One region of the Paenibacillus intestini genome, then DNA from elsewhere that is predicted to be linked to it. Evidence: a T-box and tRNA genes for the amino acid it is inferred to sense, from the RefSeq annotation. Region 1 holds a T-box; the other holds one or more tRNA genes.

Region 1 (10,563 bases):
CTACGCAATATTTGTGAGCGGGAAGGTTTAGCTTTTGACTTTGAGGTACATAAGATCGTGACAAAGGGAGATCTCATTCTGGATGTGACTTTGTCCAAAGTAGGTGGTAAAGGTTTGTTTGTTAAAGAGATTGAACAGGCAATGCTTGATCACACCATCGATATGGCCGTGCACAGTATGAAGGACATGCCTTCCGAGCTTCCTGAAGGGCTTGTTAACGGTGCCGTTCCCCGTCGAGCTGATCCTCGGGATGCGTTAGTCTCTCGCGGCGGGCTTACGCTGGATCAACTCCCAGAGGGTGCCCGGGTTGGAACAAGCAGTCTGCGGAGATCAAGTCAGTTGAAGGCGTACCGACCTGATCTTCAGCTGGAATCGATTCGTGGCAATATCGACTCACGTCTGCGGAAGCTCGAAACCGAAGGCCTGGACGCCATTATTTTGGCAGCAGCAGGCTTGTATCGGATGGGCTGGGAGGATCGAATTACCGAATATTTGTCTGAGGAAGCCTGCCTTCCTGCTGTAGGCCAAGGCGCTCTTGGCATTGAGTGCCGTGAGGATGACGAGGAGCTACTACATTTGCTCACCCTCTATAACGATCCAGCAACAGCTGCGCCGGTCATGGCAGAGCGTCGTTTCCTGAGTGTCTTAAACGGAGGGTGCCAGGTGCCGATCGGCGCACATGCGGTGTGGATGCCAGGAGATGATTCCCTGAACAGTGAAAACAAGTTACAATTAACGGGAATGGTTGGGATGCCGGATGGCAGGCTGATTTTGAAAGAAACATTGAGCGGCAAAGATCCGGTTCGCCTGGGAGAAGAAGTGGCTTGGAAGTTAATTGATCGCGGGGCTGAACAGATACTGGCAGAAGTTAGGGGATGAAGGCATGGCGGGGAAAGTCTTTTTGGTAGGTGCGGGTCCTGGGGATGCAAGGCTGATTACGGTAAAAGGTTGGGAAAGCATAGGCAAGGCTGACGCCGTGGTTTATGATCGACTCGCGAGTCCGCGATTGTTGAAACTGATGAAACCCGGTGCAGTCAAAATTTATGTGGGGAAACGACCGGATCGACATACGATGAAACAGGAAGAGATTAACCAGCTACTTGTGGATTTGGCGCTTGAAGGCAAAGTGGTTGTGCGTTTGAAAGGCGGAGATCCGACCATATTCGGACGGGTAGGGGAAGAGGCAGAGTTGCTGCACAAAAACGGTATTCCGTTTGAGATTGTACCTGGAGTAACCGCAGCCATCAGCGTGCCGGCATATGCAGGTATTCCGGTGACACATAGGGATTATGCTTCCTCCATCTCGATCATTACCGGACATGAAAGTCCAGACAAGCTGGATCGCAGTATTCAATGGGATAAAGTAACCAACGCTACGGGCACACTGGTGTTTATGATGGGGGTTGCCAAGATCGGCTATATTAGCGAACAGCTCATTCGTCATGGCCGTCCGGCCAGCACACCTGTGGCGCTTGTACGTTGGGGAACTCGGGCGGAACAGGATACCATCACGGGAACGCTGGAAAATATCGAAGCCAAAGTCATTGCGGCGAATTTTCAGCCACCAGCTGTCATCGTTGTTGGAGATGTGGTCAACCAGCGGGAGCAATTGAAATGGGCAGAGGTGCTGCCGCTGTTTGGCAAACGAATTCTGGTTACCCGTGCTCGCAGTCAGGCGAGTGAACTGGTGAATCGCATTGAAGAACTCGGTGGTGAACCCTATGAGTTCCCAGTCATTGAGACGGTTATGCCGTCTAGTGAATCCTCCAAACAAAGTGTCAAAGATGCGCTGCATGCGTTAAATACGTTTGATTGGGTCTTTTTCACAAGTGTCAATGGCGTGGAGTTTTTCTTCCGTCATCTGGAAAACGAAGGTAAGGACATTCGCTCGCTTCATCAGGCGAGAATTGCAGCAGTAGGACCATCTACGGCAGAAGCACTGCGCAAGCACGGTATTGCACCCGAAGTTGTCAAAGGGCCTTTTCAGGCGGAAGGCATGCTTGAAGCATTTGAAAGTGAGTTGAAGGCAGGCCAGAACGTGCTGATTCCACACGGTGATCTCGCACGGTCGTGGTTGCCGGAGCAATTGTCAGCACGCGGACTGCACGTTACCGAGGCGATCATCTATGACACCATTCTTGCAGGTGAGGATGATGATGAATTACTTAAGCTTCTTGAAGAGGGCGGTATTCATGCAGTGACCTTTACAAGCTCATCCACCGTGAAAAACTTCATGAAGATGCTGAAACGAATGGGTGTGGAAGATCCGTTGCCGTTGCTGAAGGGAGTAGAGGTTGCTTGTATTGGTCCGGTTACCGCGAAGACTGCGGAGGCTGCCGGACTGGAGGTTACTCTTATGGCGAAAGAAGCGACAATGACTAGCTTGATCGATGTTTTGTGTGAGTGGAAACGTGCTGGCAGTGTCGGTATTGTCAACAATTAAGTTGGACTAGCTTCGGCTGAACATATGAAGCGTGCTGAATTCGAGAAGAACCAGCGCGCTTCCCTTTTTACAAAATGAAATTCTAGGAGGTAAAAGATAGATGGGTTTTCCAATCGTACGTCATCGCCGTTTACGTCAATCGGCAGGTATTCGCAACATGGTAAGAGAGACACACTTGACTGTGGATGATTTTATTCAACCGATCTATGTCACATACGGTGAAAATGTAAAGTCCGAGATTAAATCGATGCCGGGTGTATTCCGTTTCTCGCTGGACCGTCTGCAGGAAGAAGTCACGGAAATCGCAGAGCTTGGCATTCCGGCTGTACTGCTGTTCGGGATTCCGGAAACAAAAGACAGTGTAGGTTCATCCGGTTTTGCAGAGGATGGCATTGTGCAGGAAGCGACGAGATTGATCAAATCCTGGTACCCCGAATTGCTGGTGATTGCAGACACTTGTCTATGTGAATTCACCGATCATGGTCACTGCGGAATGGTGCACACTACGGAGATTGATGGACATATCTGCGGCGATGTTCTGAATGACGAGTCCTTGGAACTGCTGGTGAAAACGGCCGTATCGCAAGCGAAGGCAGGCGCAGATATTATCGCACCGTCTAATATGATGGATGGATTTGTACAGGCTATTCGTGCAGGGCTGGATGAGAATGGATTTAATCATATTCCGATTATGTCTTATTCCGTCAAATACGCTTCAGCATTTTATGGCCCGTTCCGTGAAGCAGCAGATTCCACACCGCAATTCGGAGACCGGAAATCCTATCAGATGGACCCGGCGAATGCTCGAGAAGCGTTGCGCGAAGCGGAAACGGATGTGCTGGAGGGAGCGGACATGCTGATGGTGAAACCATCACTTTCCTATCTCGATATTATGCGTACCATCAAGGATCAGTTTGATCTTCCGCTCGTTGCTTATAATGTAAGCGGGGAGTATGCAATGGTGAAGGCGGCCGCAATTCAAGGATGGATTGATGAGAAAAAGGTGGCCATGGAAATCTTGCTCAGCATGAAACGTGCCGGGGCAGATATGATTATTACGTATTACGCCAAAGATGCATCAAGATGGCTGGCTGAAAAGTAAACCAATGACTACCAACGAGTAACCATATATGTTCTTTATCTATGCCAATAAAACCTATAGACCTTGCTTTTTTAGAGAGTGGTGCGGCAGACTATGTAAGTTGAACAGATCATTTACACTGAAACGGAGAGGGCAGCTTGAGTTCAACTTATCTAGTCATTAAATGCATCAGTCTCTCTGCAAGCGAGGCCTTTACAATAAGGAGGATGTTCATTGACTGCACAACAAGGCAATCGTCGCAATGATGAGCGCTCACGCAGCGCATTTGAGGAAGCCAAGCAGTACATACCTGGAGGAGTGAATAGTCCGGTTCGGGCATTCAAATCTGTCGGACTCACACCGATCTATGTCGAACGCGGTGAGGGCTCCAAAATCTACGATATTGATGGCAATGTGTTCATTGATTACGTAGGTTCATGGGGCCCGCTGATTATGGGACATGCTCATCCTGAAGTTGTGGAAGCACTCCGGGAGACAGCTCTTAAGGGCACAAGTTTCGGTGCACCAACCCTGCTTGAGACAGAGATGGCAAAGCTGGTGTGCGAGCGTGTGCCTTCCATCGATATCGTGCGCATGGTGAATTCCGGTACGGAAGCAACGATGAGTGCCATTCGATTGGCGCGCGGGTCAACGGGACGTAGTAAAATTTTGAAATTTGAAGGTTCCTACCATGGCCATGCCGACAGTTTGCTGATCAAAGCTGGATCAGGGGTAGCCACCCTGGGATTGCCGGACAGTCCTGGAGTGCCCGAAGGTGTGGCCGTGAATACAATCACGGTTCCTTACAATGATCTGCAGTCCGTGCGTCTTGCCTTTGAACGATACGGAGAAGAAATTGCGGGTGTAATCGTGGAGCCAGTTGCTGGCAATATGGGTGTCGTACCTCCAGCTGCCGGTTTTCTGGAAGGATTGCGTAGTGTGACTACGGAGTATGGAAGCCTGCTCATCTTTGATGAGGTGATGACGGGTTTCCGTGTAGGACTTCACTGTGCACAAGGTCGTTTTGGCGTTACACCGGATTTAACGTGTCTGGGTAAAGTTATCGGCGGCGGTCTTCCTGTAGGAGCATATGGCGGTCGCCGAGATCTGATGGAACAGATTGCGCCGACAGGCCCAATCTATCAGGCGGGTACACTAAGTGGTAATCCGCTGGCTATGGCTGCAGGTTATACGACGCTGAAACTTTTGACACCGGAAGTTTATGATCGTTTGGAGATGTTGTCTGCACGTTTGCAGGCTGGATTCGAGAAAAATGCAGCAGAAGCAGGTGTGGCGGTAACAATTAACCGTGTCGGTTCAATGGTGTGCCCATTCTTCAGTGCTGTACCGGTAACGAATTATGATATTGCCAAAGAAAGCAACCTGGATCAGTTCCGCCGTTATTTTGCAGCGATGATTGATCAAGGCGTTAGCGTGGCGCCGTCCCAGTATGAAGGGATGTTTGTGTCCGGTGTGCATACGGAGCAGGATATCGAGGATACCATTGAGGCCAACCGTAAGGCTTTGCAGTCGCTATGAGTATAAAAAGCTGGAAACGTCGCGGTCAATGGCTTGAGCTGATGCCAGGCAAGGCGGTGACTGGAAAAGAGGACAGACAAGCTGCTGCTGAACAGTGGCTCCTGTCTGAACTCAAGTTCCCGGAGAAGTTGCTGCGTCAGCTCAAGGCAACCCAGGGAGTACAGCTAGCAGGGGACCGGCTTCGGCTGGCCCTTTTTGCTGTGCAACCGCTGGGTGTGGAGACACGCTGGGCTGATCTGGATGTATTGTATGAGGATGATTTCTGTCTCGTCGTGCACAAACCGGCCGGTATGAAGCTTCATCCGGATGGAAGTCGTGAAGAACAGGTCGTTACGCTGGATCATGCGGTAGCTTCGTATTATGAGATCAATGGGATCGAGACCAGTGTACGTCATGTTCATCGTCTGGATGAAGATACGACCGGTCCTGTTTTATATGCCAAAAATGCTTTTGCGCTCGCGAAACTGGATGAAGCGATGCGTCTCAAAGCAATTGATCGTCAGTATGTTGCTATCACAGGCGGACAAGTACCCAGTGATCTCCGCAAGATTGATGCGCCGATTGGTAAGGACAGGCACCACAAGCAACGCAGACGTGTCTCCGAAGGAGGCCAGGATGCAATTACTCATGTGGACATCGTGCATGTATGGGAGAGGGCAACGCTGGTACGTCTGAAGCTGGAAACAGGGCGTACACACCAGATTCGCGTGCATCTCAGCTATGCTGGCTACCCTCTTGTCGGTGACAAACTGTACGGGGGGCGTTCGGACATCATAGGCAGGCAGGCATTGCATGGCGAAGTGCTGAGCTTTAACCATCCATTAACCGGAGCCTTAATTGAAGTACAAGACCCCTGGCCAGCGGATTTTGAACAATTGGCAGCGAGGGAGAGTCATAGCGTAGAAGGACAGACCTGATTTACTGGGTCTGTTTTTTTGTTTTTGGCTTTCTAAGGTGTTTAAAAAGTGTATCAAACAGAACGGGCTTTTTTAACAAAGGTGGCATGCCCACCCTAGTTCAGGCATATAGATGGGTAACGAAGGATTGGACCATGGATCAGTCCCATGAGAAGGATCATGGTGAACATATGCCGAAAGGAGGACGCCACCTTTGTTGAATCAACCATACGGTTTGCGGTTCGATATTTATGAGCGCGTTCATTTGTCTGAGGGAGTGCCTGCCATTGAGGAATTGGAGGAAATTGAACTCTATCCGCGTATTCAGGTGATTGGACAGGACGACCATGCCACCTTGAGGGGGCATCTGCTACTTACAGGAACATACCGGGGGGAGAGCGAGGATTCGGAGGAATTAAAGCATTTTATTCCAGTCGAAATTACCGTGCCATTGAACCGGGTTAGATCCATTGATGATATTTCAATCGAGATTGAAAATTTTGATGTAGACCTGTTATCCAGTCGAAGTCTGAACATTACAGGTGTACTGTCCCTGCGAGGGATTGAAGGTTTCCCGGTCGAGGAGCCACAAGTGTGGTCGGCAGATGAATTCACGGTTGTTCATTCCCCCGAGGCTCAGCCTGACAGCAGAGAGAACGAATTGAGTCAGACAGAGCAGTCCGAGCTGTTGGAGCTGTCGGAACAAGCCGGGTTGCGTAACGAAGAGCAAGAGCTGGCGAATGCGGCTGAGCTTGTTGCATATGGTTCTCCGGAATCTGCTGATTTGTCGCCAAGAAGTGAACAGCAATCAGGGTATGAAGAACTATCGCAAGCCTACTGGAACCAGTCATCTGCCGAGCCACTACCATCTGATGTTGCTTCAACGGATGAATCGGATGAAAATAGATTGCCTGATTCAGATGAGGGGATTGTACCATCACAGGCATCACATGAAATGCATGAAGTCCCTTCTCCAATCTCGTCATTCATGGCTGAAACGGCTGACAGACTAGCTTCTTATCCTGAAGCGGAGCCATTGCTTCCGATAGAAGATGAAGCCTCAGCATGGTCTGAACCTTCGGTAAATAGTGTATCCGAAAATTCAGGATTATGGAGTTCAGAGGCTTCTGAGCAGGCGCGTTCTGAAGCAGCTTGGAAACCTCTTGAAGAGACCACGCCTGAGGTATGGCACTTTGAAGAAGCGCGGTCAAGTGGTTCGCAAGAAGAGCAGTTCATTTCGAATGCTGTGGCACAGCCGCAGACCGAGAACTGGCAAGATGTATTTGCTGGATCTGAACCGGCTCAGCCCGAAGAAGATCGGCCTTCACTGGAAGTGGCAGAGGAAGCCTCGCTGTTACAGAATGAGGAATTCCTCCCTGAGGCAATAGCTGAGGCGGAAGACAAGCCAGAGCTTAAGGTTGCTTTTGGTAGCAAGAAAGAATCGTCACGAAGAGAAGAAGAAGGCGTGGGCATTTCTTCTCTGTTATCATCCGGCCGGGCCGTCCGTGAAGTTGAGGGTGAACGCAGTGAGGAGGTTTCAGATGGAGTTGTTTCGGAAGAGGATCGTCAGGCAGAAGATGTAGAATGGAAAAATCTGTTCCTGGGTACGATTGTGGATCAGACGCCATTCCGCAAAGTCAAGCTGTGCATCGTACAGCGCGAAGAAACACTCGATGCCATTGCAGACAGATATCAGCTTAGCACCAGGGAGCTTCAGTTATATAATCGATTAACTGAACAGGTTGTTGAAGAAGGACAGATTCTATATATTCCTTAGTCACTGGGTTCAGGATACCGTATCCTATAAAACAGCCCGTAATTCCTCATAGGAATTGCGGGTTGTACCTGTTTTTGAACATTTTGGTTGTCTAATAACCTCGTTCCGCTGTTGTCAGGTTGACTATCACGCACGAGCAAGGTATGATGTGTTTAGGATTTTTTGAATAATGACGTGGATCGGGAGTAGTAGACAGTATGACCTTTCAGAGAGTGGGATCGATGCGCTGTGAGATTCCGCAGGAACCAACTGATCGAAGTCGCCCGGGAGTTGCCTGTTTGAGTACTGGAGGTGGATGTAATACATTCATTAACCTCGGAGGTAGGATAGGCCGGTCGCAGCCGTTATCTGCTTGAAGTGTCACGCCGTCCGATTGAGAGCATGAACCATGATCTCTGTTATCAGCGTGAAACAAAGGTGGTACCGCGAAAGCTAACCTTTCGTCCTTTGATGGATGAAAGGTTTTTTTGTTTTTTTAGCGATGAAGATGACGTAACGGAGGAATGAAACATGTCTGAACAAAAAAAAGCAACAACTGAAATGCCGACGACTTACGACCCGAAGGCGGCAGAAGATAAATGGTACTCCACCTGGACGGAGCGCGGGTATTTCCAAGCGGGTAAACGCAAGGATGCCGAGCCATATACCATTGTAATTCCACCTCCGAACGTAACGGGGATGCTTCACATCGGTCATGCACTTGACTTTACCCTACAGGATATCCTTATTCGTACAAAACGGATGCAGGGATATGACGCACTTTGGCTACCGGGTTCTGACCACGCAGGGATTGCGACCCAGACGAAAGTGGAACAGAAGCTGCGTGAAGATGGATTAACGCGTTATGATCTGGGACGTGAGAAGTTTCTGGAGAAAGTCTGGGATTGGAAAGACCAGTACGCTACAACCATTCGTCAGCAATGGGGCAAAATGGGTCTGTCTCTCGACTACTCCCGTGAACGTTTTACGCTGGATGAAGGTCTATCCAAAGCGGTGCGTAAAGTATTTGTGCAGTTATATGAGAAAGGACTTATTTATCGCGGTAAACGTATCATTAACTGGGATCCGGTGAATCGTACTGCGCTCTCGGATATTGAGGTTGAATATAAGGAAGTTCAGGGTCATCTCTATCATCTGCGTTATCCGCTCAAAGACGGGAGTGGTCACATTACTGTGGCAACGACACGTCCGGAAACGATGCTGGGTGATTCTGCTGTTGCCGTTCATCCTAAAGATGAACGTTATGCAGACATGATCGGTAAAACACTCGTATTGCCTATCATCGGTCGTGAGATTCCAGTCATTGCGGATGACTACGTAGACAAAGAGTTCGGTAGCGGTGCAGTGAAAATCACACCTGCGCATGATCCGAATGACTTTGAAGTAGGTTTACGTCATGACTTGCCTCAAATTACCGTTATGGATGAAAGTGGAACAATGAATGCGGAAGCTGGCAAATATCAGGGGCTGGATCGTAGCGAATGCCGCAAACAGATCGTGGCTGATCTGAAAGAACAAGGTGTCCTGATTAATATTGAAGATCATATGCACCAGGTTGGACACAGTGAGCGCACCGGAGCAGTAGTGGAGCCTTACTTGTCCACACAATGGTTCGTAGAGATGAAACCACTCGCGGAGAGAGCAATCAAAAAGCAGCAAAGCGGCGAAGGGGTTAACTTTGTTCCGGATCGTTTTGAGAAAACGTATCTGAACTGGATTGAAAACGTTCGTGACTGGTGTATTTCCCGTCAACTGTGGTGGGGACATCGTATTCCTGCTTGGTACGACGAAGAAACAGGTGAAGTGATTGTATCCGCAGAAGATCCAACAACATTGCCTGAATATGCAGGGCGCAAGCTGAAACAGGATGAGGACGTTCTGGATACGTGGTTTAGCTCGGCACTATGGCCGTTCTCTACATTGGGCTGGCCTGAAAATACAGATGATCTGAAGCGTTATTATCCAACAAATGTACTCGTTACAGGTTATGACATCATTTATTTCTGGGTGGCGCGTATGATCTTCACTGCCCTGGAATTTACGGATGAAATTCCGTTCAAGGATGTACTGATGCACGGTCTTGTACGTGACGCTGATGGACGTAAGATGTCCAAGTCTCTTGGGAACGGTGTAGACCCGCTGGATGTTATCGAGAAGTACGGTGCAGATGCGATGCGTTACATGATCTCGACCAGCAGTACTCCGGGACAGGATTTGCGTTTCCGCTGGGAGCGGGTCGAGCAGGCTCGTAACTTCGCCAACAAAATCTGGAATGCTTCCCGCTTTGCGTTGATGAATCTGGAAGGTTTCACTTATGAAGATCGTGACATCAGCGGTGAGCTTGGAACAGCGGATTATTGGATTTTGCATCGCCTCAACGAAACTTCCCGAGATATTACGCGTCTAATCGATGCGTATGAGTTTGGGGAAACAGGGCGTGTATTGTACAACTTTATCTGGGATGATCTGTGTGACTGGTACATCGAATTCGCCAAGCTGTCATTCTACGGAGAAGATCCGGTTGCGAAAAAGAAAACACAATCGGTGCTGGCCTACGTGCTGGATCAGACCATGCGCCTGATTCATCCGTTCATGCCATACATCTCGGAAGAGATCTGGCAACATCTTCCTCATGAGGGAGAGACCATTACACTTGCTTCCTGGCCAGTATACGACCCTGCGCTGGAGAATCCGGGAGCTGTTGCGGAGATGAACTTGCTGATGGATACCATTCGCGCTGTTCGGAACATCCGTGCCGAAGTGAATGTGCCGATGAGCAAAAAGATCGAATTAATGGTCAAAGCGAACAGTGAAGAAGCATCTAGTA
Region 2 (10,563 bases), on a different contig from region 1:
TGGGCCTCCGAATCCACCCCTCATGCCGTTTCCTTTGAGACCATCTCCCAATTTGTTTAGGTCAACGGAAGATGCATCAATCCGTTTATCCGCACTCGCTTTTTGCCCTTCCGTAGTGGAAGGAATCGTTCCATCAAGCTGTCCTTGAACGCTCTCGGCACGCAGTGTTCCTAATTTAGTCAATTCAGCAACAGCTTCTTTATACTTGTCATATGTCACGAACGCAGTCGCATCATTTTTTACGTAATTCGTAATCAGATTGTTTAACGTCTCTACCGTTTGCTCAAATTTTCCGTTGGCAAAATAACCGTCCACGATTTGTTGCAAGTATTCATGATACTTCGCTTTGTACTCAGGAACCTCCAGCAACTTGCTTAGAATCGGCCGTTCTTCCATCGTTACGCCCGATAACGGTGTATCAATGGCAAGATTGACCACATCGGATGCGGAACCTGCCTGGAATCCACCAAAAGCCATATTGTAGTCCCAAGGCAACATACTGATCTTGCCGTTATTCTCATATAAATAATAGTTATGCCCCATATTGGATGTGTAACTATCCATGTTAACCACCACATTATGAGCTGCAAAATATTTGAGCACAGCATCCACATCTACATATTTCTCAAGATCGGTGCCCGCATTCAAGTTTTTGAGTGCTTCAATCACACGTTGTTCATCTTCTTCCGTCGTTTTGGTCCTTGCATTATCAAAAATGCCAGAATAACTGGACACTTTATCATCCGTGTACACTAAGGATACGCCGTTCGTGCCACCATTCATTCCACCGCCTCTGCCGAACCCCCGACCACCCTCTTCGCGAGTGTTGGCAGTCTGAGATTTGGCATCGCCTGTTCCTCCACCTTGATCGCTTGGTGGCTCCATGCCTTCAGGAGGCTGACGGTCTCCCATCCCTCCAGCATCCCCTTCTGTTGGCGGGTTACCCATTCCCATTGGGTTTCCCATTCCGCCCGCTCCCATATTACCATCGTTATTGGGTTTGTAGATCTCTCCTTCACCATTCTTCGCACGTGCCAGATATCCGCTGTCTATGTCTTCAACAGCCAAATATAAGCCCCACGCCTTTCCGTTTACGTTAATGTTGGCAAAAGAAAACAGCGGTGCATCAACTCCGATATAACTCATGATGTCATAGCTGAGATACTCTTTCATATAACTGGCGTCGGAAATCATATTATTCACGACCATTTTATCAAGACCATTCCAGGTCTGACCTTTGACGTATTTGTCAAACTTGATTTTGAAACTATACCGATCGGTTGAATCGTCCTGTGCCACTTGCCTCAAACTGGAGTTTCCTTTGGCTCGTATACCTACATTTTCTATGGTTGTTCCATTGATCGTTACATTGGCCTTGATATAGTTTTCCTCTGTTGCCGTGTTCAGCATTTCCTGCCAGGCATCCTCATCTACATCAATGGAGAAAGACATCACTTCCGTTTTATTAAAGTTTTGTGCGTAATCCACCGTTTTTGTCTGATCTTGTGTGGATTGGTTCTCTGTAGTTGTAGTCGTAGTCGTTGTTGTTTGCAGAGCTCCACTCTCATTGCTACAAGCCGCTAATAACATCGAAGCAATCACTGTAGTTGTCATAAGATTTCGCCATTTGTTATTTATCATATCATTTCCCACCTTTAGTTCTCTTTTATATTCCTGCTACAGAGAAGTTTAAAAGAGAAACCTTAAATGGAACTGAACAAGCAAAAAGAGCCACCTTCTAGGCGACTCTCTATAAACATTTCTTTTTATGCTTCTACTTTATGGTGGCTAAATGCATCATTCGACTTTTTTGCTGTCTTTCAATTTACCGTTGCCATCCAGCTCATAGGATTGGTAAATGTCATTAGAGAGCGTTAGAGATTCCAGAATCTTCTCCATAAAGGACGCTGATGCCTTGGTACTGAGATGGTCGCCATTCCAATAGTAATGAATCATAAGACGATTTTGATTGTATGGATGTTTAATAACATATGCTCCGGAGTGTCCAGATGCGTTCATGGCCTCTTTCCAGTCCAAACCGATACCCTTTGCCCGAACATTAATGTTGTTTTTCAAAGCTTGAACCATACCATTCGACTTTGCATCACCAACAAGAATGAGGTTACTGCTGCCAATCTCACGTTTCAGCTTCTGCTTCAACTGTTTTCGATCCCGAACTACATCGTACTTCATGCCAAATACATCAAAAATCTGAGTTAACTTGCTGGTCGCTTGTTCCTGTTGTTTTGCTGCTTCTTTGCTCACCTGATCTCCAAGTACAATGGTTAATGGCTCCCCTCGAAAGGACTTTTCCATTAAACGAATCATCACTTCGTAAGGCAGATTTGGAATGTTATTCACCACTGCTTCATACTGCGGCTGATAGGCATCATGCATATATGCTGCAAGTTCCTTCTCCGACATTTGATATTCCTGCTTAAGCTCAAATCCTGGCTCCATTAAAGCTTTTTCCATGTCCTGACGCTGTTCTTTACCAAGAACATCCTCAATAGTACCAAGTAATCCATCGATTGTAGCGTTTTGATAAACAAAGCGATTAAAATACTCCTTCATGAACGCATCAAATTTTTGTTCACCAACAGAGCGATATAATTGATAAATGGCCTGACGTCCCTTTTGGTAAAATACATAATTAGCCATGTCTCCTACTTGTTCATTCGTAGAAGCAATGGGTAGATCAATAGGTGACGGATCGAGCTGAATCGATCTGAACCCTCCCAGCTTATTGCCCTGCTTTTCTAAAAAATACACCGTGGAGAACTCGGCAAAACCTTCATCCAAAAAGGATTCCGTTTCTGAATTGTTCCCGATTAAAGCATGGAACCACTGATGTGCAATCTCATGTATAAACGTGGTATCCTCTTCAGGTGATAACCCCGCAGGACGCTGCGGCATCTGTATTAATCTTGAATACTCCACGCCAAAGCCATCCACATAAGTCTCGATGACACGAAATTCGGGATATGGATATTTACCATATTTCTCACTGTAGAACGCTATGACTTTAAATGCATAATCAATGTATTTGTCCACCGCAGCTTTTTTGGCAGGATCATCACCCGAATAAAAATATTCCACGGTTAGACCATTACGCGTCTCACGTTCTACCTTTAAGTTGGCGCCAGCAAAAAAAGCAAATTCTCTGGTGTTCGCTGCGCGCGCTGTAACCACTTTCCGTCCTTGTTCAGCACTGTTTTTGGAAGTGATATCTCCCGGCATGACCACCTGATATGACTCAGGCACATTGAACTCAACATCGAAATCGGATGAGGTATAGTAATCACTCTCGAATGAAGTGCTGTACGGTGTCTTATTCCATTGATGTGTAGTCTCGTCATACACAGACATCACAGGAAACCAATGTGCTCCGTTGACCTGATCCTTGTAATACGATAGTCGTTGCATGCCATAAGGAATGTCGAGCCGATAATCCACTTGGAAGGTAATAGACTGACCCGGTTCCAAAGGTGCCTTCAATTGTACACGTAATGCCTGATTGTTGTTATCAAAAAGAAGCTTTTCCTCTTGTTGCGTCACTTTCACAATATCCATTCCGCCCAAGAAATCTGATGCTTTCTTCTCCGGGTGTTCTTTGGCTATTTGCTCATTCTGGTCTGTATACATAATCGTTTGTGTTGCTTTGGATCGATTGGCATCTGCATAAGTATGCATGACCAAGTCTTGAAGGGTATCTTTGCTCGTATTCAGGTAGGTCACGGTCTGGCTACCCTGTATTGTCATGTCTTTTTCGTCCAGACGTGCTGTGATCTGGTACTGAATCGGGGATTGATCTTGAGACATGGCTTGTTGTGAGCGCATGCGAAAAGCTTGTTGCATCTGGAACGCTTTCTGCGTTGTCTCAGAACTCGCAGCCGAGCTCTCCCCCTTCGAAGAGGTGGCATACGTAGTGTGGATAAATGAGGATGTTGTGAGCGCCAGTACCAATGTGCTTAATATGGCCTTTTTCATCACGTTTTTGTTAGTAGATTGGGTTTTGGAAGCGTGCATTTTCTCTCTCCTCTGTTGTATGTTGTTTGCTTACTACAACAATAAGAGATCAATCTTACGTTGAATTTAGGTTTGGTTTAAATTTTGTTTAAAAAAGTATAGAACATGTCCACATTTTCGCCCCCAATTCTCCCCCAAAAGCCCATTTAACCATCCATTTCCGTTCAGAAAAAAGAAAAGAAGCCTTACAACGTAAGGCTCCTCGCGTATGATCTGTAGTGGGCTCGAACCACTGACCCCTACCCTGTCAAGATAGTGCTCTCCCAGCTGAGCTAACAGATCATGTATATTAGGTTTCGTTCAATGAAGTAACAGTATCATACCAAGTAAACGTGTTCATTGTCAATCATTAAATTGGTTTTAAATCATCCATATTGGAGCACAATAATGGAAAGCTTACGATATTCTGCAAGAGGAGAATGTATAGTGATGATGAATAAAAATACTGACCAATCGCTTAATCCACACCATAACAATAAACAACTTAATAAATACTGGAAGCTCACTGCTACTCATGTTGCTATTTTGCTCCTTCTCGCTTGTACCTTGACTGGTTGCAGGCTGGAACGGGACGAGCATACGGTACAATTTCAGCAATTGCACCAACCAAATCAACAAAATGAATCGCTGCCTGTCTGGATGGACGTCTACTCCAAATCCGTAAATCAAGAGGTATACTCCCCTCAGGGAAACAGTGAGTTATTGCCTTGAATGGCAGAGTCAGATCTAGAGCCTTTACCAGAAACATTTATCACCTGTATCAATATATTTATATTTAATGTCAGTTCAATCTCCGACCAACCATGTCCTTGACCGACCGTACTCATCAGAAGTATATACTCACTCTTCTTCATCCCATTTGCGTGAGTATGCCTTCTTGGTCACATAATATAACAAAGCGATCATTCCCGCCGACATAAGCAATGTAATGGTCATAATAGCCACCATTCCCATGACTCTCTTCCTCCTTCAAAGTCCCAATATGTACCAAAGTTAACTATACAGGAAAAGCATTTTTTTGTATAATGCAGTCTGAAGTTGTGCGCATGGGGCAGAAAGAAGGAATCGAATTTGGCAGCAGAAATTAGTTATGTCACGACAGAAGAAGAATTGAAGCAGGCTCTTGGGATTCGCCGTCAGGTTTTTGTCATTGAGCAACAAGTGCCCGAAGAACTCGAAATAGATGAATACGATGTTATCAGTCCTGATGTGCATCATGTATTGCTTCATACCGATGGTCAGGCTGTTGCCACAGGGCGTCTCATCTATTACAGCAAAGATACGGCCAAAATGCAGCGAATTGCTGTACTGGAGTCCTACCGTTCGTTCGGGTATGGACGTGTGCTGCTGTTAGCGATGGAGGAGCTAGCTCGTGAGCTTGGATTAACCTATTCGCTCCTGGATGCCCAGTGTCAGGCGCAGAAATTTTACGATAAACTCGGTTATGAAGTGATTTCGGAAGAACCTTTTTACGATGCCGATATCCTACATGTCCGTATGAGAAAAAGCCTGTAGTCCAACAGAACAACTCCACAACACAGGCACTACATACATTACACAGCTATTCTCGAAATGTGGAATGTTGTAAAGAATGCATACTTCTCGCGAGTTCGGACAGGCTAACAGGGTAAACCTATTCCCATTTGGTCATAGAAGGAGAGTGTGACATGATGGATCAGACAACACGCGAAACGTTCACAGCAGTACAAAAGAATGGTGACGGTGACTTGACCGCCTTCCAGACATCGACAGGCCGTATTCTGGATTATCAGCAAGCTCTGAACGAAGTGAAGGCTGGAACAATCGCTGGTGTGAATGTATTCAAAGGCAAGGATGGAGAAATGTATATTCGCGGCGATGCCGACGGCGACCCGACCAACAACCTTGACCAGCTTCCGAATTTCTGATAAATGCATTCATTATACAGCGCCAATCCTTACGGATTGGCGTTTTTGCTGTAACTTCTGCAGAAGTCTGTTACACCTAGGCGTACTATTCGCCCCTCAATGAATCAGTAATCCGTAAAATATTTTACTGCATTGCCAGAAGGCTGTGCTTTTCGCACAGGCTTGGGTTCCTGCTCCCAGGCCTGCAAAATCTGTATACTTTCCACCGTAGATGGTTGGGGCCAGGAGATATATCCTTTCTGTTCAAGCGCCTGTAGTGACTCCCGAATGTGCACCGGGTTGCGCCCTGTCTTGGTTTCCAGTTCATCCATACGTGGAATTCTACGTTGCTGACCTGCATAGTTGACAATAATACGAAGTATTTTACGTTCAAAGTCGTTCAGCATACTTCAGTTCTCCCTTCCGATTCCGATCCGTTACAGGGCGCCACGCCAGAATATTTTGCTCCAGAAAAGTCCGGGGTACCCCTTCCATGCCATCAGATGCCCGAATTACTCCGCCTCGCATGCTGTTAATTCGAATCTGCCGTTGCGTAATCTGTCCCGCACGATCCATGTACACAAGCTCCACCATCTGGCCAACATACTTCCCTAGCATGATCATCCCTCCAATAAGAACATTTGTTTGTATTCATTATTATATGCGAACATAAGTTCTTTATTCAATAACAAAAAAAGGAATTTCGGAAAATAAAAAACCAGACATACTCCGGGCAAGACGGAAGTCTGGTTCTTCAGGTGAAGATCGAATATTAGTGACGATCTGATTCAGAAAATTGCACTGTTTTTAACTGTTGCGTATTCGGATTAAAATCCACATTAACATAAACAGCAAATTGCTTGCCGTCTTTGGCTCGAACCCACAACTTGAACTGCTCTCTGGACTGATTCGCGCTAAGCGACGAACGGCCGATATGTTTGTAATCCAGAATGTCGACATTGTACTTCGTTTGGGTTTCCTTCACGGCGATGATGCCCCATTTCGCATAATCCGGAATGTTGCTGCTTGCTGCCGAAATGGTCGTTGAGATGCCTGCGAAACCTAGAACAAGCGTTAATATCGTTATCATAAGCACTCTCATGCATTTCACTCCTTGGGAGAATGTGTTTGCTGATATCGTGCCCGTTCGGATTACATTTTACACCCAGATTCGCAAAATCCAGACCGCTGGCAACAGCCAAAATGGAACAACTGGCATCAGTTTAACCAATGGATCTACCTCGGAAGTATTACTGAAGCTCATCCCCCAATCCCCGGAAAGTAAATGCCGCTCTGCCTGGGACTCTTCTGTAGGCTCTAAACCATACTTCTCCATAAGCATTTGCCTTGTCTGTTCATCCACCTTAACATCATTCCCCACACCGCTTGCCGCCACATGTGAACTGTTTATGTAAGTTAACATCATTAAACTCACTATTGAACATACGATATGTATCCATCTAAATCTCATATGTATTCCTTCCTTTCTACTTCAAAATCCATGACCAAAGACCAGCGCAACACTCTGAAAAACTTGTCTAATTGTAAATAATATTCTTGAAAATGGAAATACCAAACGGTGTACCTTTCACCACCTTATTCAATTGTTGTAACCAATCTGGCCATGCCCCTTTAGACCCATTTCATAGTTTATCTGTTTAAAAAATCCATAGACCGTGTAATGGGCTTTGACTGCCCAAGCTGAATCCAACGTCCGCCCGAGTCGATTTTCACCCCATATTCGAGGAGGTTATATCTGCATGTTCAAACGTCTGGATGAAATTTTGATTGAAATTCCCAACGTCGAAAAGCCCGATCCCAATGCAGCAGCAGCTATACAGGAATTACTTGGTGGTAAATTTGGAGAAATGTCCACACTGAACAACTACCTCTACCAATCCTTTAATTTTCGCTCCAAAGAAAAACTGAAGCCTTTCTACGACCTCGTCATGAGTATTACGGCCGAAGAATTGGGACATGTTGAACTGGTATCCCATGGGATCAATCATTGTCTCCGAGGATCAACCGAATATAAAGAACCTGATCAGACGCCGCTCGGTTCCGTCAAGGATGCAAGGCTATCGTATCATTTTCTGGCAGGTGCACAAGGCGCGATGCCTTTTGATTCGATGGGCAATCCGTGGACAGGTGCCAATGTCTTCAACAGTGGTAATCTGGTAGAGGATTTGCTGCATAATTTCTTCCTCGAATGTGGGGCCCGTACGCACAAGATGAAAGTATACGAAATGACCGATCATCCTGCTGCCCGCGAAGTTGTCGGTTTCCTCTTGGTACGCGGCGGTGTGCATGTGGTGGCTTATGCTAAAGCGATTGAAATTGCGACAGGTGTCAATGTGACCAAACTGATCCCAATCCCTTCTCTGGATAACAAAGCCTTCAACGAGGCTCATAAATACGAAGAAAAAGGTGTACACACCAAGCTCTACACTTACAGTGACAAAGACTTCAATGCCATCGACCAAATCTGGAAAGGCACGCATCCCGAAGATGGACAACCTCTGGAGGTCATTCAGGGCATTCCGCAAGGCTTTCCGATTCCTGAAGCTCCAGCGGTGGAAGAAGAGTTTGCGCCAGGGATCTCACACGAGGACTTCAAAGAGATTGCACGTCGTCTGAAGATGGCGGGGAATATTGTGGATTAAGAAGGCAAGTGTTCGGCTGAGTGTTTAGAATGTTGTTTTCCTAGATAAATTGTAAATTCTAAATGCTGTTAGCTCTAAGTATAATTAAAGCCCTCACCCCAACTACTTGAACACAGAGAAGGTTTGAGGGCTTTGTTATAAACAATTTTATGATGCAAAATGAGTATGTTGTGTGCTCAGGTTTCCCAAGAATTCAGCTGTAAAAGTAAACCTGATCTCCGCTCACATAGGTAAGCCTAGTTAAACTCCAACACCGATTCCTCACGATGACTCATGACTTCAATCAGCATGTTTGCACCTAGACGAAAACCTTGTACAAAAGCAGCTTCCGTATGCATCCCCTCACATCTACCACATAAGTCAAATAACTGTTCAAGCTCAAGAAATTCATTCTCGCTTAAACGATTCTTCCACTGCTCTGTCAGAGTTGCAATCTGCCGCCCTAACGCTTGGTATTCAGGATGTATCGGCATCATCATCTCATCCGGGCGAAGTCGTCCGTTATAAAGTGCTTCCAATATCGAATTCATGTGTATCCTCCTATAAATTAACTCACACCTCACTTGAATGAGCGTTCTGCACATGGTAGGATATTTATGCAGTTGCTCATTCGTAGTGATTGCGGAATAGGAAGTAGCGTGTTCTTCGTGGGACCAGCGCTGCTTCTTTTTTATTTTTGGAGCTCGTCGTAAATCTTCTCAATCCCTTTGCGAATAACATCGGAACGGGTCGTTTGGAGCTTTTCGGTGCAAGCATCAAGCTTGCTCAAGATCTCTTGATCGGCACGAACTCGAATTAATTCACTTTTGGGATTATCAGACGGTGGACGCCCCATCTTTTTGGACGACATCGCTTCACCCCTCTTTTGTGTCCACAATAAGTATATTGTTGTGGACACAAAAAGTCAATGTAAATAACCTACGGACGAGCAATTTTTCTTGACAGGTTATTAATTATAGTATACAAAAACTTCTATCTCGTACTGTAAGAAAGCTCTGAATATAGCTGGCCATATTCCCTCTTTAGGGACGTTTCTCTAAGACCCTTCCTTTTATAGATATAAGTACTCACTCAGATAGCAAGTTTATATAAAAAATCGTTTCTTAGTAATTCAAATTTCTCACTACTTACAACACCTTCAAACACACATTCACACATGAGACTTATTTCAAATCACTCTATCATACCTGCTAAACGTAACTTCTCCTCAGCATTACAACAGAGGTAAAAAAATAAAAAAAGACACTCTCCACAGTTCAGATACACTAATTTTCATTCTTTCTTCTCAACTATTGATAAAGTCATTTTGTGTTTTAATTTGCCGAAATTTAATATATAATATTATAAGCGTGCGGCTAGATTTTTCACTTGTGTTTCGCAAGTGTTGGCAAAAATGGTGGAATTATTTGCTCCCTCCTACTATTAGGTATTATCCGTATAGTTTTCTCTTATGATCGCGTTTTCATCGCATAATGAGTAGCCGCACGTACTTATAAGATAGGGAGAGTTTCATGTGGGCGAATTTCATAATATTAAAACACGTAATGAACTTGCAGATTTCCTAGAAGTCCCCCGAAAAAAACTTAGTTACATATTATATGTAAAAGGTATCAGCAATTTATATACTTCATTTGAGATTAACAAGAAAAATGGAGGAACTCGTAAAATTAATGCTCCATCAGAAGAACTCAAGGATATTCAAAAAAAACTTGCAGAGGCTCTATATAATCATAATAAAAAGAAGCAGCGGGGGAATATAGAGAAAATTTCGCATGCTTTTGAAATAAACAAAGGTATAATAACAAATGCACAAAACCATCGGAATAAACGCTTTGTTTTAAATATTGATTTAGAGGACTTCTTTGATAGTTTTCACTTTGGACGTGTAAGGGGATTCTTTAATAAAAATGACCACTTTTCACTGCCTCTAGAAGTTGCCACAGTTATAGCACAAGTATCTTGCTACGAAGGAAAGTTACCTCAAG

Evidence for each region. The T-box of region 1 lies ahead of J2T16_RS20815 (valine--tRNA ligase). A T-box ahead of a tRNA ligase gene usually reads a tRNA of that ligase, here a tRNA-Val.
Region 2: it encodes a tRNA-Val, which carries the amino acid that the T-box ahead of J2T16_RS20815 (valine--tRNA ligase) is inferred to sense. The anticodon was not compared.

What each region holds. Positions count from the first base shown of each region.
Region 1 is NZ_JAURUN010000008.1:249,741-260,303, forward strand. It holds gene hemC (hydroxymethylbilane synthase) at 1-879, shown strand, start outside; gene cobA (uroporphyrinogen-III C-methyltransferase) at 884-2,443, shown strand; gene hemB (porphobilinogen synthase) at 2,544-3,545, shown strand; gene hemL (glutamate-1-semialdehyde 2,1-aminomutase) at 3,759-5,063, shown strand; gene J2T16_RS20805 (RluA family pseudouridine synthase) at 5,060-5,980, shown strand; gene J2T16_RS20810 (LysM peptidoglycan-binding domain-containing protein) at 6,174-7,736, shown strand; T-box leader at 7,903-8,187, shown strand; gene J2T16_RS20815 (valine--tRNA ligase) at 8,247-10,563, shown strand, end outside.
Region 2 is NZ_JAURUN010000003.1:585,742-596,304, reverse strand. It holds gene J2T16_RS11915 (CotH kinase family protein) at 1-1,614, opposite strand, end outside; gene J2T16_RS11910 (M1 family metallopeptidase) at 1,798-4,029, opposite strand; tRNA gene J2T16_RS11905 (tRNA-Val) at 4,239-4,311, opposite strand; gene J2T16_RS11900 (hypothetical protein) at 4,459-4,740, shown strand; gene J2T16_RS11895 (GNAT family N-acetyltransferase) at 5,101-5,544, shown strand; gene J2T16_RS11890 (DUF3892 domain-containing protein) at 5,700-5,936, shown strand; gene J2T16_RS11885 (hypothetical protein) at 6,041-6,322, opposite strand; gene J2T16_RS11880 (hypothetical protein) at 6,306-6,533, opposite strand; gene J2T16_RS11875 (DUF3889 domain-containing protein) at 6,688-7,017, opposite strand; gene J2T16_RS11870 (hypothetical protein) at 7,075-7,386, opposite strand; gene J2T16_RS11865 (manganese catalase family protein) at 7,676-8,578, shown strand; gene J2T16_RS11860 (DUF6809 family protein) at 8,815-9,108, opposite strand; gene J2T16_RS11855 (CopG family transcriptional regulator) at 9,249-9,428, opposite strand; gene J2T16_RS11850 (retron Ec67 family RNA-directed DNA polymerase/endonuclease) at 10,092-10,563, shown strand, end outside.